DNA from 4 places in the Roseateles amylovorans genome. Region 2 is predicted to be linked to each of the others. Evidence: predicted binding sites of a transcription regulator. Region 2 holds the regulator's gene; each other region holds the start of a gene.
What was found. Region 2 encodes LexA, which represses DNA repair genes until DNA is damaged. Its sites were predicted from a motif close to ACTGTATNNNNATACAGT; they were not measured.
Positions count from the first base shown of each region.

Region 1: N4261_RS01015 (putative DNA modification/repair radical SAM protein) is a predicted target of LexA. The motif match lies at 1,548-1,565, and genes of this name have one in related genera.
Region 3: N4261_RS16040 (ATP-dependent helicase) is a predicted target of LexA. The motif match lies at 3,307-3,324, and genes of this name have one in related genera.
Region 4: imuA (translesion DNA synthesis-associated protein ImuA) is a predicted target of LexA. The motif match lies at 3,882-3,899, and genes of this name have one in related genera.

Region 1 covers NZ_CP104562.2:237,260-242,001, reverse strand. Annotated here, with positions in the region: gene N4261_RS01020 (oleate hydratase) at 1-1,288, opposite strand, end outside; gene N4261_RS01015 (putative DNA modification/repair radical SAM protein) at 1,591-2,922, shown strand; gene N4261_RS01010 (TIGR03915 family putative DNA repair protein) at 2,922-3,791, shown strand; gene N4261_RS01005 (serine hydrolase) at 3,924-4,742, shown strand, end outside.
Region 2 covers NZ_CP104562.2:2,439,110-2,443,851, forward strand. Annotated here, with positions in the region: tRNA gene N4261_RS10375 (tRNA-Asp) at 92-168, shown strand; gene N4261_RS10380 (helix-hairpin-helix domain-containing protein) at 602-925, opposite strand; gene lexA (transcriptional repressor LexA) at 1,093-1,770, opposite strand; gene N4261_RS10390 (asparaginase) at 1,967-2,905, shown strand; gene N4261_RS10395 (organic hydroperoxide resistance protein) at 2,946-3,380, opposite strand; gene N4261_RS10400 (MarR family winged helix-turn-helix transcriptional regulator) at 3,446-3,958, opposite strand; gene N4261_RS10405 (ABC-F family ATP-binding cassette domain-containing protein) at 4,138-4,742, opposite strand, start outside.
Region 3 covers NZ_CP104562.2:3,869,178-3,873,919, forward strand. Annotated here, with positions in the region: gene N4261_RS16020 (carbohydrate ABC transporter permease) at 1-50, shown strand, start outside; gene N4261_RS16025 (carbohydrate ABC transporter permease) at 203-973, shown strand; gene N4261_RS16030 (ABC transporter ATP-binding protein) at 985-2,055, shown strand; gene N4261_RS16035 (TspO-related membrane protein) at 2,247-3,065, opposite strand; gene N4261_RS16040 (ATP-dependent helicase) at 3,342-4,742, shown strand, end outside.
Region 4 covers NZ_CP104562.2:1,692,313-1,697,054, reverse strand. Annotated here, with positions in the region: gene N4261_RS07325 (AMP-dependent synthetase/ligase) at 4-1,980, opposite strand; gene N4261_RS07320 (Crp/Fnr family transcriptional regulator) at 2,447-3,136, shown strand; gene N4261_RS07315 (GNAT family N-acetyltransferase) at 3,152-3,742, opposite strand; gene imuA (translesion DNA synthesis-associated protein ImuA) at 3,914-4,742, shown strand, end outside.

The sequences.
Region 1 (4,742 bases), 2.2 Mb from region 2:
AATAGAACCAGACCACGATCTGGTCCTTCGGCTGCTGCTTGAAATGCGGCTGGCGATTGACCGTCCAGCTGCACAGCCAGGACGAATCCTTGACCGTCACAATACCGCCGCTCACCACCTTGCCGCTGAAGGGATCGCGCCGGGTGATGCGCCGGATGTACTCGGGGATGCGCGCGTCCAGCGTGGTGATGGTGGCGGACTGCCACTTGGTCTGCGGAATGTGCGCGCCGAACACGTCCGGACGGCCGAAGGCGGGATCCTTGGCCGCGATCCGGCGCCAGAGATCCCACGCAGGCGCGGGGCCGGTCTTCAGCACGGCCGGCGTCTGGTGGTCGCCGTTGTCGGAGTTCTCGGTCAGTGAGCCGATCGTCATGAAGACCAGATCATCCGGTCCCAGGTCCACACCGCCGGCCTGGCCTTGCTCGATCCAGTGCAGCCGGGTGGCCCGCTTGCGAGCCGGGGCACGAACGTCGTCCGCGACCAGGTCTGCAGCGACGTCGTCAGCGCTGGCGACATCGACATCAAAATCGACATCGGTGACCTCCACGCCGTAGCGGAAGTTCACCCCGCGCGCCTTCAGCCAGGTGACCAGCGGGAGCACCAGCGACTCATACTGGTTGTAGCGGGTGAACTTCAGGGTCGAGAAGTCCGCCAGGCCGTGCAGGTGATGGATGAAGCGATGCAGGTACAGCTTCATCTCCAGCGCCGAGTGCCATTCCTCGAAGGCGAACATGGTGCGCCAGTACAGCCAGAAGTGGCTGTCCAGGAAGCTGCGGCCCAGCACCTCGTCGATGCGCTTGTTCTCCATCTCCTCGCGGGTGGCGAAGAACAGCCGCAGCAGGTCCTTCTGGGCGGCATCGTCCAGCGTGAGCAGCGCCTTGTCAGGCACATCCTGACCCTGGTTCTGCGTCGCCCGCTGCAGCGAGACGTTGGGGTCGCTCTTGTTGAGCCAGTAGAACTCGTCGAGCACGCTGGCGTCTTCGATCTCCAGCGACGGGATGGAACGGAACAGGTCCCAGAGGCACTCGAAATGCGACTCCATTTCGCGACCGCCACGGATCACGAAACCCCGCTCGGGCTCCTTGAGGCCATCGAGCGCGCCCCCCGGCAAGGACAGCTCTTCGAGGATGGTGATGCGGTCGCCGGCCATGTGGCCGTCCCGGATGAGAAAGGCGGCTCCGGCCAGCGACGCCAGCCCGGAGCCGACAAACCAGGCCGTCTTGCGCTCGACGCCGGCAGGCTTGCGTGGACGAACGAACGCTTCGTAATTGCCGCTGCTGTAATGCATGCTTCTTGATCCCCTGATGGATGACCCGCCCCCGCCTTGGCGGCCATGAGGCCCGCGCGGCTGCGCAGGCATCGATGCCTCAAGACCCAGCGCTTGTTGTGCTTGATCGGCCGCTCGTTCGGCTGCCGTGCTGGGTGATCCCACTGTAGGCGGATCGAGGTGAAGCGGGATTGACGCGCGTGTCCCCACACCCCGTGCGATTGACCCGACGCAAAGACCGCATCGACGTGCAGTCTGCTGACATCAATCCAGGAGTCCGGCTGTATATTCATACAGTCTTCAGCAGTTCCCCACGCAGCCTCATGGACCTCCAACGCAAGCTCGCCATCCTGGCCGATGCGGCCAAGTACGACGCCTCGTGCGCGTCAAGCGGCACCGACAAGCGGGACTCACGCGGCGGCAGCGGCATGGGATCTTCGGGCGGGATGGGCATCTGCCACAGCTATACGCCGGACGGCCGGTGCATCTCGCTGCTGAAGATCCTGCTCACCAATCACTGCCAGTACGACTGCCTCTACTGCGTGAACCGATCGTCCAGCAACGTGCCCCGGGCCAAGTTCAGCGTGGAGGAAGTGGTGACGCTCACCCTGGACTTCTACCGCCGCAACTGCATCGAAGGCCTGTTCCTCAGCAGCGGGATCGTGAAGAGCCCCGACTTCACGATGGAGCTGCTGGTGGAGGTGGCACGGGTGCTGCGCGAGACCCACGACTTCCGCGGCTACATCCATCTCAAGACCATTCCCGATGCCAGCGAGGACCTGCTGCGGCGTGCCGGCCTCTATGCGGACCGACTCAGCATCAATGTCGAGCTGCCGACGGACACTGGCCTGAAACAGCTGGCGCCGGAAAAGGACACCGCCGCGATTCACCGTTCGATGGGCCGGCTGCGGCTGCACATCGACGACGCCAAGGCGCAGCGCAAGGCCGCAGCCGCCGTGCCGATCCGCGTGCTGCCCGGTGCATCCACCCGTCCGGCGCGCCCACCTCGGTTCGCACCCGCCGGACAAAGCACCCAGATGATCGTCGGCGCCGATGGCAGCGACGACCGCAGCATCCTGCAAAGCAGCGCCACGCTCTACCAGCGCTTCCGCATGCGCCGTGTCTACTACTCGGCCTTCAGTCCGATCCCAGACGCCTCCCGCGCACTGCCGCTGCAAGCACCACCGCTGGTGCGCGAGCATCGGCTCTATCAAGCGGACTGGCTGATGCGCTTCTATGGCTTCGACCATCAGGAGATCGTCGACGACGGCACCGGCTTGCTGCGCCTGGACGTGGATCCCAAGCTGGCCTGGGCGCTGGCGCATCCGGAGCGCTTTCCGGTGGACCTCAACCACGCGCCGCGTGAGCTGCTGCTGCGGGTTCCCGGGCTGGGCGTGGGCTCGGTCGACAAGCTGGTGGCGGCTCGGCGCGCGCGTCGGCTTCGTGCGGAGGACCTCTCGCAGCTGAAGGTGCCCACACGCAAGGTGCTGCCGTTCGTGGTGGTGGACGGTCATCGGCCGAGCGGTGCAATGCCGAATGGCGCAGCCATCGCCACCTCGCCGTCTCACCCTGCGCTGGCACAGGCCACCGCCGCAGGCGCACCGCTCCGGACGGTGGCGTCCGCACCGGTTCCGATGCAGATGGGGTTGTTCTGATGATCCGCGTGCAACTGAACGGTCCCATCGATCTGGACGGCTTCCGGCAAGCGGCGAGGCGCCTGGTGGCGGCGGGCGCGACACCGGACGAAGTCAGTTGGCGCACCGACGAGGAGGCCCCCACGCTGTGGGACGCGGCCGACGACGGACTCGACGCCCCGGGTGATGCAGACGCGCTGACCGCTTGCGCCGATGACGCGGTGAAGCGCTCGACGATCCGGGTGCCGGCCGACTTCCTTCGGCTCTGCCAGGCCACGCTGCTGAACCGGGATCCGCAGCGGTTCGACCTGCTGTATCGGCTGCTGTTCAGACTTCAGCAAGACGGCGGCCGATGGGACCCGCTGGATCCGGAACGCCGCCGCGCCGAGCAGTTGGCGCGGGAGGTCCGTCACGAGATCCACAAGATGCATGCCTTCGTCCGATTTGTGCCGGTGCAGGACGACGACGGCGAACGCCACGTCGCCTGGTTCGAACCCGAACATCACATCGTGGAGGCCGCGTCGCCCTTCTTTGCGCGGCGTTTCGCGAACATGCGCTGGGCGATCCTGTCGCCGCGGTGCTCGGTGTCCTGGGACGGCCGTCAGCTGATGACCGGACCGGGGGCCCGCCGCGAGCAGGCGCCCACGCCGGACGCGGGCGCGGCGCTGTGGCTCACCTACTACCGAAGCATCTTCAATCCGGCGCGCCTCAAGATCGCGATGATGGAAAAGGAGATGCCGCGCCGCTATTGGCCCAACCTGCCCGAAGCCGCGCTGATCGAGCCCCTGATCGCCGAAGCCGCCCAGCGGACCCAGACCATGATCACCGCCGATCCATCCGAGCCGAGGCGGATTCGGGCGATTCCGGCGGCCAGGCGCGGGGCGAGGTGAGTGCCGTGGTGATCCTGGGCTGACCGCGATGTCAGCGCCAAGCCGCCATCGCCATCGCCCTACACTGCCTTCCCGACACGCCACCACGTCGCCGATACCCGGCGAGCGGCTCAGCGTGAGGGAGCCTTCGTCATGACAGACATCAGCCGGCGCACGGGTCTGCGCGCCACTGCGGCACTCACCGCCGCCACCCTGTGCGGACCGATGCGCGCCTGGGCGCAATCTGCCTCATCCGCCTCGCCTGCCCCTGCGGACAAGGCCAGCGCGGCAGACCCTGCGGCCTCCTCCGCCAAACCCGAGCCCCAGCGCAGCGGTCCCGACGGCGCATTGCTCGCCACACGTCTTCAATACCAAGGCGTCGCCCTGGCCTCGATGCGCATCCGCGACGGCGCCACCACCTTCAGCGCCGCGACGGTGCAGGGCACCCTCCCCGATGACCAGACCTTGTTCGAGCTGGGCTCCATCACCAAGACCTTCACCGCGCTGCTGCTGGCCGATGCGGTCACCCGCGGTCTGATCAAGCTGGACGACCCGGTCGAAACGGTCCTGCCGGATCGCCTCCAGCTCCGCGACAGCCTCGATCAGCCGATCCGGTGGGTCGACCTCGCCACCCAGCGCTCCGGGCTGCCTCGGTTGCCGAGCAATCTGGATGTGCAGGCCAACACGAAGGATCCGTATGCCACCTACGACTGGACGCAGATGGCGACGTTCCTGTCTGGCTGGAAGTCCGCCAAGCCCCGGGACACGGCCTACGAATACTCCAACCTCGGCTTTGGATTGCTGGGCCAGGCGCTGGGTTTCCTGCAAAAGCGCGACTACGCCAGCCTCCTGCGCGAACGCGTGCTGGCGCCGCTCGGCCTGACGAACGACCTCTTTCTCTCGCCGCCGACCGGCCGACGCTTCCTGGACGGCCACGATCGCACCGGTCGCCCGGTAGACCACTGGACCTTC
Region 2 (4,742 bases):
TTCCGGTTTGCCAGCGCCGACAGAATGCGAAAATAGTCGACGTCTGCGAACTTGTTTGAGAATGATATCGGTGCTGAAAAGCACCGTATCTGGAGTGGTAGTTCAGTTGGTTAGAATACCGGCCTGTCACGCCGGGGGTCGCGGGTTCGAGCCCCGTCCACTCCGCCAACATTGAAACCCTGTCGATGCAAATCGACAGGGTTTTTTCTTTTGCGGTTTGGTTTTACATTCCGATCGCCCAAGGGTTTCGATGGTCGCCTGACGAGCGTGGGGCGAGGTCTGCACCATGGATATCTCATTCACCCTGAGATTGAGGCTGTTGCAGGAAACTGGTGGCTCGGCTTGGTGGCAGCGACGAATCCAGCCAGGTTTCCAGCTTGGAATTCCACCTCGGTTGACCGTCTTCACCCGATGGGTTGACCATGGGATTCAGGAGCCCATCGGCCAAGGGATTGGCCGCCGGATTGGCGAGGCGGTCGCCTCTAGATTGCAGCAGCACCAAATTCTGACTGCGTCGTTCAGACGAAGGGTTAGGCTGGGCCTGCGGCGACGGAGTTCGAAACCCCAGGCGTTGCAAGCCAGGGCTCGCCCACCCTCGCGCTCAAACGTCAGGATATTGCGCTTTGCGCACAGCGGTATAACTCCACCAATCCCGCGCCGGACCGCCATTCATGAAATCAACGGCGGCCATGAGCGTATCCAGCACGCACGGATCGTGACGTTGCCCCGTGAGTTTGCACAGGCGCTGGTAGAGCGCAAAGGCATCGGCGCCGACCAGGTCGACCGGCAAGCGAATCCCCAACACCTCGAAGTCCGCCACCATGGCAGGACCGATGTTGGGAATCTGGCGCAAGTGTCGGCACTCTGCCGCCGATGCCGCTTTGCTGCTGCTGCGGGCGACCCTCGTTGCTGGACTGGACGTCATCGTCTTTCATCTCCGCATTGGCTTGAGCCGCACTTTGAGCGTCGACCTTTAAGCGTCCGCCGTCACCCGTCGGCCTTTTGGTATGGACCTTTATGCGCCGACCGTTACGCGCCGACCGTTACGCGTCGACGATTACGCGTCGACGGTTTCGCGTCGACGGTTTCGCCTCAATGGAATCCAGCCCGGATCAGTCCGACGGCCAGGCCTTCCAAGGCGAAGCTCTCATCGCCGGCCGGCACGTCGATGGGCTGGAAGTCGGGATTCTCCGGCAGCAGACGAATGCCGCCCGCATGCCGCTGGAAGCGTTTCACGGTGACTTCGTCGCCAATACGGGCCACCACCACCTGGCCGTTGCGCGCCTCGCTGGTTTTCTGGACTGCGAGCAGGTCGCCATCCATGATGCCGATGTCCTTCATGCTCATGCCTTTGACCCGCAGCAGGAAGTCCGGCGTGCGGGAGAAGACCGAGGGATCGACGCTATAGTGCTGCTCCACATGTTCCTCAGCGAGGATGGGCGAGCCGGCAGCGACCCGACCCACCAGCGGCAGCGTGAGTTGCGCGAGGTTGGGAATCGGCAACGCAAACTGGCGGTGCTCGCGGGCTTGATTCACTTCGCGTAGCGTCGGTGTGGGCAAGCGGATACCGCGTGCGGTGCCGCCCAGCAATTCGATCACGCCTTTTCGCGCCAGCGCTTGCAGGTGTTCCTCTGCGGCATTGGCGGAGCGAAAACCCAGCTCGGTCGCGATTTCCGCGCGAGTGGGTGGCGAGCCGGTGCGCTCGATGCTGCGCCGGACCAGGTCGAAAATCTGTTGTTGGCGGGCGGTGAGTTTCGGGGGTGTATCCACGTGCGCAGCCTTTGGTGGTCAGGGGTCATGGATGGAAATGCCTTTGCTCTGTCACCTGTGCCGCAGCGCTGGTCAAAGCAGTGATGCATCTGCATGAGGCAGGGACATCAGGTGGCAGTAGGCAAGGCAGCCGGAAGTTCGCTGATGGCCTGAGTATCCATCCAGTGATCTGTATTTTTATCCAGGAGACGCTGAATTGCAAAGCGCCGCGCAAAAGATTGTGATCATCGGGACCGGGGGCACCATCGCTGGTGCCTCGGGGAGTTCGACGGACAACGTCGGCTACAAGGCCGGCCAGCTCTCGGTGCAGTCGTTGGTGGCTGCCATTCCGGCGCTGGCCGATCAGCCTCTCGAGGCCGAGCAATTGGCTCAGCTCGACAGCAAGGACATGGATCACGCGACCTGGGCCCGGCTGGCGCGCAGTGTCGAGCGGCATCTGGCGCGCAGCGACGTGCGAGGGGTGGTCATCACCCACGGCACCGACACCCTGGAGGAGACCGCCTACCTGCTGCAGCGGGTGCTGGCACCCGGCAAGCCGGTGGTGCTGACAGCGGCGATGCGGCCGGCCACGGCTATTCAGGCCGACGGCCCACAGAACCTGCTCGATGCGGTCGCGGTGGCCAGGACGGATGGGGTTCGAGGCGTGGTGGCGGTGGTCGCCGGCCAGGTGTGGTCAGGCTTGGAGCTGCGCAAGACGCACACCTATCGCCTGGATGCGTTTGGCGCCGGGCCCGACGCAGGACCGCTGGCCGTGGTGGAGGAGGGCGCGCTGCGCCAGTTTCGCGATTGGCCGGCCGGGACCGCACTGGGCACCGCGCTGCTGCCGGATGAAGGCAAGGACTGGCCCTGGGTCGAAGTCCTGGGCAGTCATGCAGGCATCGATGCGCGTGCGTTGACCGCTTGGCACCGCGCCGGTCTGCAAGGCCTGGTGCTGGCCTGCACAGGCAACGGCACCTGGCACCAGTCCTTGGACGCGCCGTTGCAGGCGCTGCGCGAGGCGGGTGTGCCGGTCTGGCGAACCACGCGATGTGCGCAGGGCCGCATCGTCGGCGCGCCCCATGAAAAAGGGGCCGCCCTGTCACCCTGGGCGGCCCGCATTGAGCTGATGCTCACGCTGCTTCAAGCGCAAGGCTGAGCAGCGCGAAGCCGGGGCAGTCCCGGCTTCTTCAAGGTCCTCAGACCACCGTCAGCGTGACGTCGATGTTGCCGCGGGTGGCGTTCGAGTACGGGCAGACTTCATGCGCGGTCGCGACCAGCTTTTCCAGCTCGGCGCGGTCCATGCCCGGAACGGAGATCTTCATCGCCACGGCGATGCCGAATGCGCCGGCCTTGTTGGCGTGCGGGCCGATGGCGACATCGCTGGTGATCGACACTTCCGCCGGCAGCTTGATCTGCTGACGAGCCGACACCGCCTTCATCGCGCCGATGAAGCAGGCCGAGTAGCCGGCGGCGAACAGCTGTTCCGGATTGGTGCCGGCACCGCCGGCGCCACCGAGTTCCTTCGGCGTCGACAGGTCGACCTTCAGGGCACCGTCAGACGATTGGGCGGTGCCGGCGCGGCCGCCGGTGGCAGTGGCGGTGGCGGTGTAGAGGGCTTTCTCGATGGCCATGTGGCGCTCCTTGTGGGTGATGGATAAACGGATGCGTTGCGATGAACGCGTGAACGATCCGGACCTCAGTCCGGGGCGGGTGAGCGTTCCAGATGCGTGAGCAGCTGGCCGCGTAAGTCATGCAATTGCCGGGTCAGCGTCTGCAATTGGTCAGGGCTGCAGGCGCTGGCGCACGCCAGTTCTTCGGGAATGCCGACCGCCTTTGCCCGCAGGACACGGCCGGCCTCGGTGAGATGGATCTCCACGCGTCGCTCATCCTTGCTGTCCCGACGCCGGGCGATCAAGGCGATGCTTTCCAAGCGCTTGAGCAGCGGGGTCAGGGTGCCGGAATCCAGGTTCAGGCGTTGCCCCAGTTCCGAGACGCCCACACCGTCCGATTCCCACAGCACCAGCATCACCAGATATTGCGGATAGGTCAGGCCCAGCGGCCCCAGCAGCGGCTTGTAGAGCTTGGTCATCGCCAGCGAGGTGGCATAGAGCGCGAAGCACAGTTGCTGATCCAGCAGCAGCCAATCCGTCGACTCGACGGGCGCTGAGGCGCGGTCCGCGGCGGTGAGGGTGGGGCTGTTGTTTGGCATGGGTGTAAATGTAGCGCGCAATTGAATTGCACACAACTGAAATGGTCTTTCGGGCCCGGGTGCGTCCGTCTTCTGCCAATCTTCACTCATCCGTGTGACAAAGAAAAAGCCCCGCACTCTTGCGAGCCGGGGCTTTCCTTTGATGCCGATGAGTCGCGGGACCGCTGCCCGCAGGCCGTTCAGCTGGCGGCTTGCATCGCGTCGATCTGCTCACTCAGTTCGAGCCAGCGCAGTTCGGCGGTCTCGATCTCATCGGCGATCGCCTTCAGGCGCTTGCCGGCGTCGACGATCTGCGACGGCGAGGCACTGCCGCTGGCGAGTTGCGCTTCCAGCCGCGCGCGTTCGTCGGCCCAGGCCTTCATCTTGGCGTCGATCTGGTCCATCTCCTTGCGCAGCGGACGGGTCTGCTCCGCCAGACGTTGACGGGCCTGGCCGCTGAGCTTGCGGTCTTCGCGCTTGGCCGGCGCGGCGGCGGGCGTCGGCGCGGCCACCGGTGCCGCCACCGGGGCCGGGGCGGCGACCGGCAGGCCGGCATCCCGGCGCGCCTGTTGCTTGGCCTGTTCCTTCGCCAGCTTGGCGGCTTCCTTGGATTGGTCCAGCAACCAGCGCTGGTAATCGTCCAGATCGCCATCAAACGGCGCGACCTTGCCGCCCGCCACCAGCCAGAACTCGTCGCACACCTCGCGCAGCAGGGCACGATCGTGGCTGACCAGCATGACCGTGCCTTCGAACTCGTTCAGCGCCATCGAGAGCGCTTCGCGGGTCTGCAGGTCCAGATGGTTGG
Region 3 (4,742 bases), 1.4 Mb from region 2:
CGGCCATCGTCGTGCCCTACCTCTATTCCGAGCTGCGCTCGAAGTCATGAACGCGGCGTCGAGCCGATTGTTGAGCCGAGACATGAAACCCTCCCCGACCCTGACCGCCGCCGCCCGCCCCAGCGGGCTGCACTGGCAGCGCGTGGTGCTGCTGCTGGCGCTGCTGCTGTTTGCCCTGTTCTTCCTGACCCCGCTGTATGTGATGGTCAGCACCTCGCTCAAGAGCATGGAGGAAGTGCGCAACGGCACCCTGCTGTCGCTGCCCCTGAGCCCGAGCCTGGACGCCTGGTCCAAGGCCTGGACCACCGCCTGCACCGGCACCGACTGCGGCGGCCTGAAGCCCTTCTTCATGAACTCAGTGTTCATGGTGGTGCCGGCTGTGCTGATCTCCACCGCGCTGGGCGCGCTGAACGGCTATGTGCTGACGAAGTGGCGCTTCCGCGGCAGCGAGTTGCTGTTCGCGCTGCTGCTGTTCGGCGTGTTCATGCCGATGCAGGTGGTGCTGCTGCCGATGAGCCAGGTGCTGGGCCAACTGGGCATTGCCAGCTCGGTGTGGGGCCTGATCCTGGTGCATGTGCTGGCCGGCATGCCGTCCACCACGCTGTTCTTCCGCAACTACTACGCCGGCTTGCCGGATGAGCTGATCAAGGCGGCGAAGCTGGACGGCGCATCGTTCTGGCAGATCTTCCTGCGCATCGTGGTGCCGCTGTCCACGCCGATCCTGGTGGTGACGCTGATCTGGCAGTTCACCTCGATCTGGAACGACTTCCTCTACGGCGTGGTCTTCTCGGGCGCGGACAGCAAGCCGATCACCGTCGGCCTGAACAACCTGGCCAACACCTCGAGTTCGGTCAAGGAATACAACGTGGACATGGCCGCCGCGCTGATCGCCGCGTTGCCGACGCTGTTCGTCTACATCGTCGCTGGCAAGTATTTCGTGCGCGGCCTCACCGCCGGCGCTGTCAAAGGTTAAGGATTTCCCTCATGGGCGCACTCACCATCTCCCAGGTCCGCAAGAGCTACGGCGCGGCCGACATCCTCAAGGGCATCGACCTCTCCATCGATGCCGGCGAGTTCCTGATCCTGGTCGGCCCGTCGGGCTGCGGCAAGTCCACGCTGCTGGCGATGATCGCCGGCCTGGAGCATCCGACCTCCGGCTCGATCCACATCGCCGACCGCGACATCACCTACCTGCCGAGCAAGGACCGCGACATCGCCATGGTGTTCCAGAGCTATGCGCTCTACCCGAACATGAATGTGGCGCAGAACATTTCCTTCGGCCTGGAAATGCGCAAGGTGCCGAAGGCGGAACGCGAGGCCACGGTGCAGCGCGTGGCCAAGATGCTGCAGATCGACCACCTGCTCGACCGCAAGCCCGGTCAGCTGTCCGGCGGCCAGCGTCAGCGCGTGGCCATGGGCCGTGCGCTCGCGCGCGATCCGAAGCTGTTCCTGTTCGATGAACCGCTGTCCAACCTGGATGCCAAGCTGCGCATCGAGATGCGTGCCGAGATCAAGCTGCTGCATCAGCGCACCAAGACCACCACCGTCTATGTGACCCACGACCAGGTCGAGGCGATGACGCTGGGTGACCGCATCGCCGTGATGCGCGACGGTCTGGTGCAGCAGTTCGGCACGCCTGAAGAGATCTACACCCGCCCCGCCAACCGCTTCGTGGCCGAGTTCATCGGCTCGCCGACGATGAACTTCGTCAGCGCCGAGCGTCGCGACGACGGCCTGTCGGCCCAAGGCCTGGCGCTGCCGCTGAGCGCGCAGCAGTCGGCCTCGATCAATGCGTCGATCCGCGGCAACGGCGGCTGCCTGTACGGGCTGCGTCCGGAGCACATCCGCCTGGCCGACGACGGCGTGCCCGGCAAGCTGTTGATGATCGAGCCGACCGGCCCCGAGACCTATCTGCTGGTGGACACGCCGCTGGGCCAGATCACCTCGCGGGTGGCGGGCAATCCGCATCTGCAGGTGGGCGACGCCGTGCGCCTGCAGTGGCAGCCGGAAGTGGCGCATCTGTTCGATGCGAGCAACGAGCAGCGCATCGCCTGACGCGCCGCAGCGTGCGGCCTGTCGATCACCGACCGGTCGCGCATCGACCATGAAAAACGGCGCCTCGGCGCCGTTTTTCTTTGGTGAGCTCTGCTTCGGCATGGGCTTCAGCTTTCTCCACTGTTACCGCTGCTTCTGCCTTTGCTCCGCTTCGACGTCGGCGTTGGCGTTGGCCTCGAACGCCCCGAGCCTCAATGCGGCCGATACGACATCCGCTGCGCATCGGTCGGCTGGGTGCCGCGCAGCCGCAGCCACAGCGTCTGAGCGATCACCACCACCACGAGTGCCGCCGCCACCCAGGCGGAGGTGTGCGCGCCCGGCAGCTCGCTGTGGGACTGCTTCACATACACGCCCACCAGGCCCCACACCGCCGCCACCACATAAGCGACGCCCGCGATGGGCACCATCGGCTGATGCAGCCGCGCATTGGCCACCAGCACCAGCAGGGCCGCCAGTGCCCACAGCACCAGGCTCCACGGCAGTTGATCGACGGTGGGCAGCAGTTGCTCCGCCACGATCACCTGCGCGGTATTGAGGAAGGCCGCCAGCGACAGCCAGCCCGCATGCAGCCCCAGTGGCAGCAGCGTCATCCAGGCGGCAGCGCCGCGCGGTCGCGCATGGGCCACCAGCATCAGCGCCCAGACCATGCTGATCAGCGCCAGCCACATGACCGCCAGCGCCACCCAGAACCAGCGCTGGGAGAACACGATCATCCAGCTGGCGGTCAGCGCAAAACCGACGGTGACGAGCACCACGCAGCGGTGCGAAGTGGGTCGCGGCGCAGCGGTGCTGCCTTCCGTGCTGCGTTGGCCCCGCAGCATCCAGAGCGCGAAGATCAGGTCCAGCAGGAAGATCACGCCCCAGATCGAGAACGCATACCCCTGCGCCACCAGCAGCGTGGGGTATTGGTTGGAGATGGTGCCGTTGTCCGGACCGAACACGCCTCGCTGGGACAGCCACGCAATCAGCGGCATCGCCAGCGCGCTCAACATCAGCAGTGCTTGTGGCATGGGGGCTCTCTTTTCGAGTTTTGGAACGGGTGGTCGGCGAACGATCGCCGTACATCGTGATTTTGAGTGCAAGTCGGCAATCCACATGCCCCCAGGGGGCGATGCACAGGCTCGGGCGTGATCTGCCGCTGTGAGATGCCGCTGCGGGGTGCAGCTGTGGGGTGCCGCTGTGAGATAGCGGTCTGACTTGACGGTCGACCGAAGGTGCAGGAAGACCACCCCCGGGCGATTGCCAACTGACACTGTTCGTTTGTACAGCCTATGATCCGATCCGCCATGACGCCGATCGATGCCCCGAACGCCCTCGCCGACCGCCCTGACCCGGTGCCGCCGACGGGACCTGACGCCGCTTTCGCGGACCTGAACCCGCAACAGCGGGCCGCGGTCGAACACGGCCTGGTCGCGCCGGAGGACGGCCACGGCCCGCTGCTGGTGATTGCGGGCGCCGGCTCCGGCAAGACCAAGACGCTGGCGGCGCGGGTGGCGCGCTTGCTCCAGAGCGGGGCGGACCCGCAACGCCTGCTGCTGCTCACCTTCTCACGGCGTGCAGCCGGCGAAATGGAACGCCGCGCCGGCCGGATGCTGCACCGGGCGCTGGGGCTGCGCAGCACCCAGGCACCGCCGCGCTTTCCCTGGGCAGGCACCTTCCACAGCGTGGGCGCCCGACTGCTGCGCGAATACGCGCCACGCATCGGGTTGGAGACACAGTTCACCATCCTGGACCGGGCCGATGCCGAGGACCTGATGGGACTGCAGCGCCAGGCCCTGGGCCTGGCGGAGACAACCGACCGCTTTCCGCTGAAATCCACCTGCCTGAACATCTACTCGCGCACCGTCAACAGCGAGGCGCGCCTGGACCAGGTGCTGCAGGACCACTTTCCTTGGTGCTTCGCCGCGCATGACGCGCTCAAGCAGCTGTTCGGCGCCTATGTGGAGGCCAAGCAGCAACAGCACCTGCTGGACTATGACGACCTGCTGCTCTACTGGGCCGAGATGATGAGCGACGAGGAGATTGCGCAGGCGCTCGGCGAGCGCTTCGACCATGTGCTGGTCGACGAATACCAGGACACCAACCGGCTGCAGGCCACCATCCTGCATCGGCTCAAGCCCACCGGTGACCGGCTGACCGTGGTCGGCGACGATGCGCAGGCGATCTATTCCTTCCGCGCGGCCGAGGTGCGCAACATCCTGGATTTTCCGCAGCGCTTCCAGCCGCCGGCGCGGGTGATCACGCTCGCGCGCAACTATCGGTCGACCCAGCCGATCCTGGAGGCCTCCAATGCGGTGATCGCCCAGTCTCGCGAGCGGCACGACAAGCAGCTGTGGTCGGACAAGGTCTCGAACGAGCAGCCCCAACTGGTGACGGTGGAAGACGAGGCGCGCCAGGCTCAGTGGGTCGCCGACCGCATCCTGCAGCGCCGCGAGGAAGGCCTGAAACTCACCCGTCAGGCGGTGCTGTTCCGCACCGCCAGCCACAGTGCGCCGCTGGAGCTGGAACTCACCCGCCGCAACATCCCGTTCGTGAAATTCGGTGGCCTCAAATTCCTGGAGAGCAGCCATGTGAAGGACGTGATGAGCGTGCTGCGCTGGGCCGACAACCCGCGCCATCGGCTGGCCGGCTTCCGGGTGTCGCAGTTGCTGCCCGGTTTCGGCCCCGCCAGCGCGCGCCGGCTGCTC
Region 4 (4,742 bases), 750 kb from region 2:
TCATCAGGCGGCCCTCCGCAGTGCAGGCACCGGGGCCTCACCCTCGGGCGCCGCGGGGAAGGTGCGCGCGTCTTCGATGCGCAACTCGGCGGCCGCACGGCCGGTGCGGCCATCCTCGAATCTCACGGCCGTCTCGATGTATTGCGAGGACAACCCGCCATAGAGCGCTTCCATGAGCACCTGGTACTTGTCGGCGATCGCCCCGCGCCGCACCTTGCGGGTGCGGGTCAATTCGCCATCGTCCGCATCCAGCTCCTTGTGCAGGATCAGGAAGCGGGTGACCTGGCTGCCGGCCAGTCGCTGGTCCTGCGCGAGGTCGGCATTGACCTGCTCGATGCCCTCGCGGATCAGCGCATAGACCTCCGGCTTGGCCGCCAGGTCGGCGTAGCCGGCATAGGGCAGATGGCGCCGTTCAGCCCAGTGGCCAACGGCCTCCATGTCGATGTTGATGAATGCGCAGACCTGGTCGCGTCCATCGCCGAAGGCCACCGCCTCCTTGATGAAGGCGAAGAACTTCAGCTTGTTCTCGACATACTTGGGCGCAAAGATCGCGCCGTCGAAGGCGCCGCCGGCCAGGCGGCCGACATCCTTGGCGCGGTCGATGATCTTCAGGTGTCCGCCCGCGTCCAGGAAGCCCGCATCGCCGGTCCGGTACCAGCCGTCCCTGCTCAGCACCTCGGCGGTGGCTTCGGGATTCTTGTAATAGCCCTGCAGCAGGCCCGGGGACCGAACCAGGATCTCGCCCCGGTCAGAGAGCCGGATCTCGACGCCCTCGATCGGCACGCCCACGGTGTCGGCCTTGGCTTCGTGGTCGGGCTGCAGGCAGACGAAGACCGCGGTCTCGGTCGATCCATACAACTGCTTCAGGTTGATGCCGATCGAGCGGTAGAAGCGGAACAGGTCCGGCCCGATGGCCTCGCCCGCGGTGTAGGCCACCCGCACCCGCGAGAAGCCCAAGGTGTTGCGCAGCGGGCCGTAGATGAGCAGGTCGCCCAGTCGATAGCGCCATCGGTCCCACGGGCGCACCGGTCGGCCGTCCATCAACGCGGGGCCCACCCGGCGAGCCAATGCCATGCACCGCGAGAACAGCCACCGCTTGACCGCACCGGCATCTTCCATGCGGATCATCACGCTGGTGAGCAGACCCTCGAACACCCGCGGCGGCGCGAAGTAGTAGGTCGGGCCGATCTCCTTGAGGTCGATGCTGACGGTATCGGCCGACTCGGGACAGTTGACGACATAGCCGCAGGTCAGCCACTGCGCATAGCTGAAGATGTTCTGCCCGATCCAGGCGCAGGGCAGATAGGCGAGCACCTCTTCCTCCGGACCCAGCCGATCGAACCGGGCGCCGGCGCTGGCGCGATCGATCAGCGAGGCATGGGTGTGGACCACGCCCTTGGGATGACCGGTGGTGCCGGAGGTGAAGAACATCGCCGCGACATCGCCGGTGCGGCCGGCGTCGACCTCGGCCTCGAAGAAGCCGGGATGGCGCATCGCATGGGCGCGACCTTCGGCGCAGAGATCGTCCAGCGAGGCCAGGCCGGGCGCGGTGTAGCGGCGCAGCCCGCGCGGATCATCGAACCACAGACGCTGCAGCGCCGGGCATTGGTCCTGGATCTCCAGCAGCTTGTCGACTTGTTCCTGGTCCTCGACCACCGCGAAGGCGATGTCGGCGTTCTGCAGCGGATAGACGAATTCCTGGGCGACTGCATCCTGATAGAGCGGCACCGGGACGGCGCCGAGCGCCTGCGCCGCCAACATGCAGGCATACAGCCGAGGCCGGTTCTCGCCCACCACGACCAGGTGCTGACCGCGCGTCAGCCCGGCAGCGGCCAGTCCGTGCGCCAGCTCGCGCACCAGTGCCGCCAGCGCCGCCCAGTCGAGCGTCTGCCAGATGCCGAGCTGCTTCTCTCGCAGCGCCGGCGCATGAGGGCGCTGTCGGGCATGCGTGAGCAGCCATCGGGGGAAGGTCTGTTCCACCGTCGTCTCCTTGTGCATCTCACGCCGCCCGAAGGACCACGTGGTGCGGTTTGAGCGCGATCGTAGGCTGCGGCTTTGACGTCGTGTTGTCATTGCAACGACATTCCTAGGGAGAGTTCGGGGGCACGTTTTCCCGTAGGGATGAGGGGGAGGGTCGGGCGCAGCGGGGCCCTGGTCCAGGGGGTATCGTCAGCGTCATGTCATGCAGCGGCGCGATGAAGCGAGGATGGACAAGCCCGCCCTTCCCGTCAGCACCGCGCCCACCGCGGTGCCGCCCCCGGCCCTCACCGCGGCGCCGGGCGCCGCCATTGAGGACGGGGCACATGCGGCAGTGACGATGCCGATCGCGACGACGGTCACGACGGCTGCGGCAACGTCTGCAGCTTCTGCGGCTTCTGCAGCTTCTGCGGCCTCTGCGGTCTTTGGGAGCTCCCCGCCCTCAGGCGCCTCCGCGACCGCCCCGCCATTGCGTCAGCGTGCCCGTGGCGCTTCCGCGCAGGAACTGGCCGCCATCCCCTGGCTGCGGACGCTCGAGTCGCCGCTGCGCGAGCGCATCGAGGCCAGCCTGCAGGTGGTGGAGGTGGAGGTGGGGGAGCGCATCTGCCGCATCGGCCGTGAAGCCAATTACTGGTTCGGCGTCATCGACGGCTTGCTGAAGATGAGCAACGACGATGCCGCCGCTCGGCCGGTGACCTTCACCGGCGTGCCGCCGGGCGGCTGGTTCGGGGAGGGCACGCTGCTCAAGCGCGAGGTCTATCGCTACAACATCCAGGCCCTGCGGCGCAGTGTGGTCGCCGGGCTGCCGCTGGCGGGCTTCGATGAGTTGCTGGAGACCAGCATCGCCTTCAACCGGTATGTGCTGAACCAGCTCAATGAGCGGCTGGGCCAGTTCATCGCCGCGCGCGAAATCGACCGCCAGAGCGATCCCGACCTGCGGGTGGCGCGCAACCTGGCGGCGCTTTTCCATCCGCAGCTCTATCCCGGCGTCGGCGGACTGCTGCGCATCACGCAGCAGGAGCTGGGTCATCTGGTGGGATTGTCTCGGCAGCGCGTGAATGAGGCACTGCGGCATCTGCAGGACCGGCAGCTTATCGTCGTCGAATACGGCGGGGTGCGGGTGCTGGATCTGGAAGGGTTGCGAACCTATCCGCAGTAGGCGGAGCGTCCGGGCTCAGGCACCGAACGGCGTCGGCTCAGGCTGTTGCGGTGGCCGTTCGCTGAATTGGGCGACGTTGATCTCGTAGAGCAGGCTGGCGGCCTCGCCGGGATGATCGGCCACCGAGCCCTTGAGCCGCAGGCCCAGCCGCTCCACCGTCTTGCGGGCGGCCGTGTTGCCGGGCGGCAGCAGGGACTGCACCGCCCCCGCTTTCAGGCGGTCGAAGGCCAGGCGCAAGGCGGTGAGGGACATCTCCGCCGCATAGCCGCAGCCCCAGAAGTCCGAACGGAAGTGGAACTCCAGCAGCAACGCCGGCACACCGGCTACCAAGCCTCGGCTCAGTCCGCCGAAACCGATCGCGCCATGCTGGGGTCGGTCCTGCAATTGCACCGCCCAGGGGCCGATGGCGTCCCGCGCCCAGAGCGCCTGCCAATGGCTCAGCCGCGCGCTGGCGCAGGCGCCGTCCGCGCCGAACCGGCGATTGGCGGGATCGCTCAGCGCCTGATGCAGCAGCGAGAGATCGGCATCCTCCGGCGGGCGGAGCGTCAGGCGCGCCGTCTGCAGGAGGTCGTCACCAGCGGGAGGAGTGGGGGACAACATCAACATAGGGTTTACCCGGCCATTATGCGCTCCGATGAGTTTTCAGGGTGGGGAGTGATGTCTATACGCAAGAAGGGAGGACTTGCATCACGGGCCGACCCATCGAAGTTGTAACCACCCCTTCAGGCCATAAGTCGCCGCCTATACTGTGCTTTCATACAGTATTTGCTTTGCGCCATGACATCCCTGTCTGCCAGGGAGGACGGCCTGTCCCCGCCTGCCGGACAGCCCCCGCTCCCCAGCCCCAGCCCCAGCCCCACCGAGCCCGATCCCGAGCCCGATCTCGAGGCCCTCGTGTCGCCTTCGCAGAATGCGGCGCGCCCAGCCCTCACGCCCCTGCCTTCGGCCATTGCCGACGTGCTGTGGCGCGGCGATGCGCTGGGCCGCACCTCCACCCTCACCTGGTCGAGCGGCTTTCCCGCGCTGGATGCCGAGTTGCCGGGCGGCGGCTGGCCGGCGCAGCAGATCACCGAAGTGCTGCAGACCCAGTTCTCGCTGGCTGAATGGCGGCTGGTGGGGCCCGCGCTGCGGACCCTCGTGAAGCGCGGGACCGCAGTCGTGCTGGTCGGCCCGCCCAAGCGCCCTCACCTGCCCGGCCTGAGGCACCTGGGGCTGGACGAACGCCATCTGGTCTGGATCCAGGCCCAGGCACCGTCGGAGCGGCTGTGGTGCACCGAGCAGTTGATCAAGTCCAATGCCGCCGGTGCGGTGATGGCCTGGATGCCGCAGGCCGCTCCGGAGCAATTGCGGCGCTTGCAGGTGCTGGCGCAATCCTTCGAAGGTCCGATCTTTCTGTTCCGGCCGCTGGAAGCGCGTCACGATCCATCGCCCGCGCCCTTGCGCCTGCAAGTGACGATCGATGTGGATTGGGCGCTGCAGGTGCAGATCCTCAAGCGCAAGGGGCCCGCCCAGGAAACCCCGCTGCGTCTGCCCTCCATCCCCGGCGGACTGGACACGGTGCTGACGCCTCGGGTGATGCGCCCCAGCCATCTGCGGCCTCAACCCG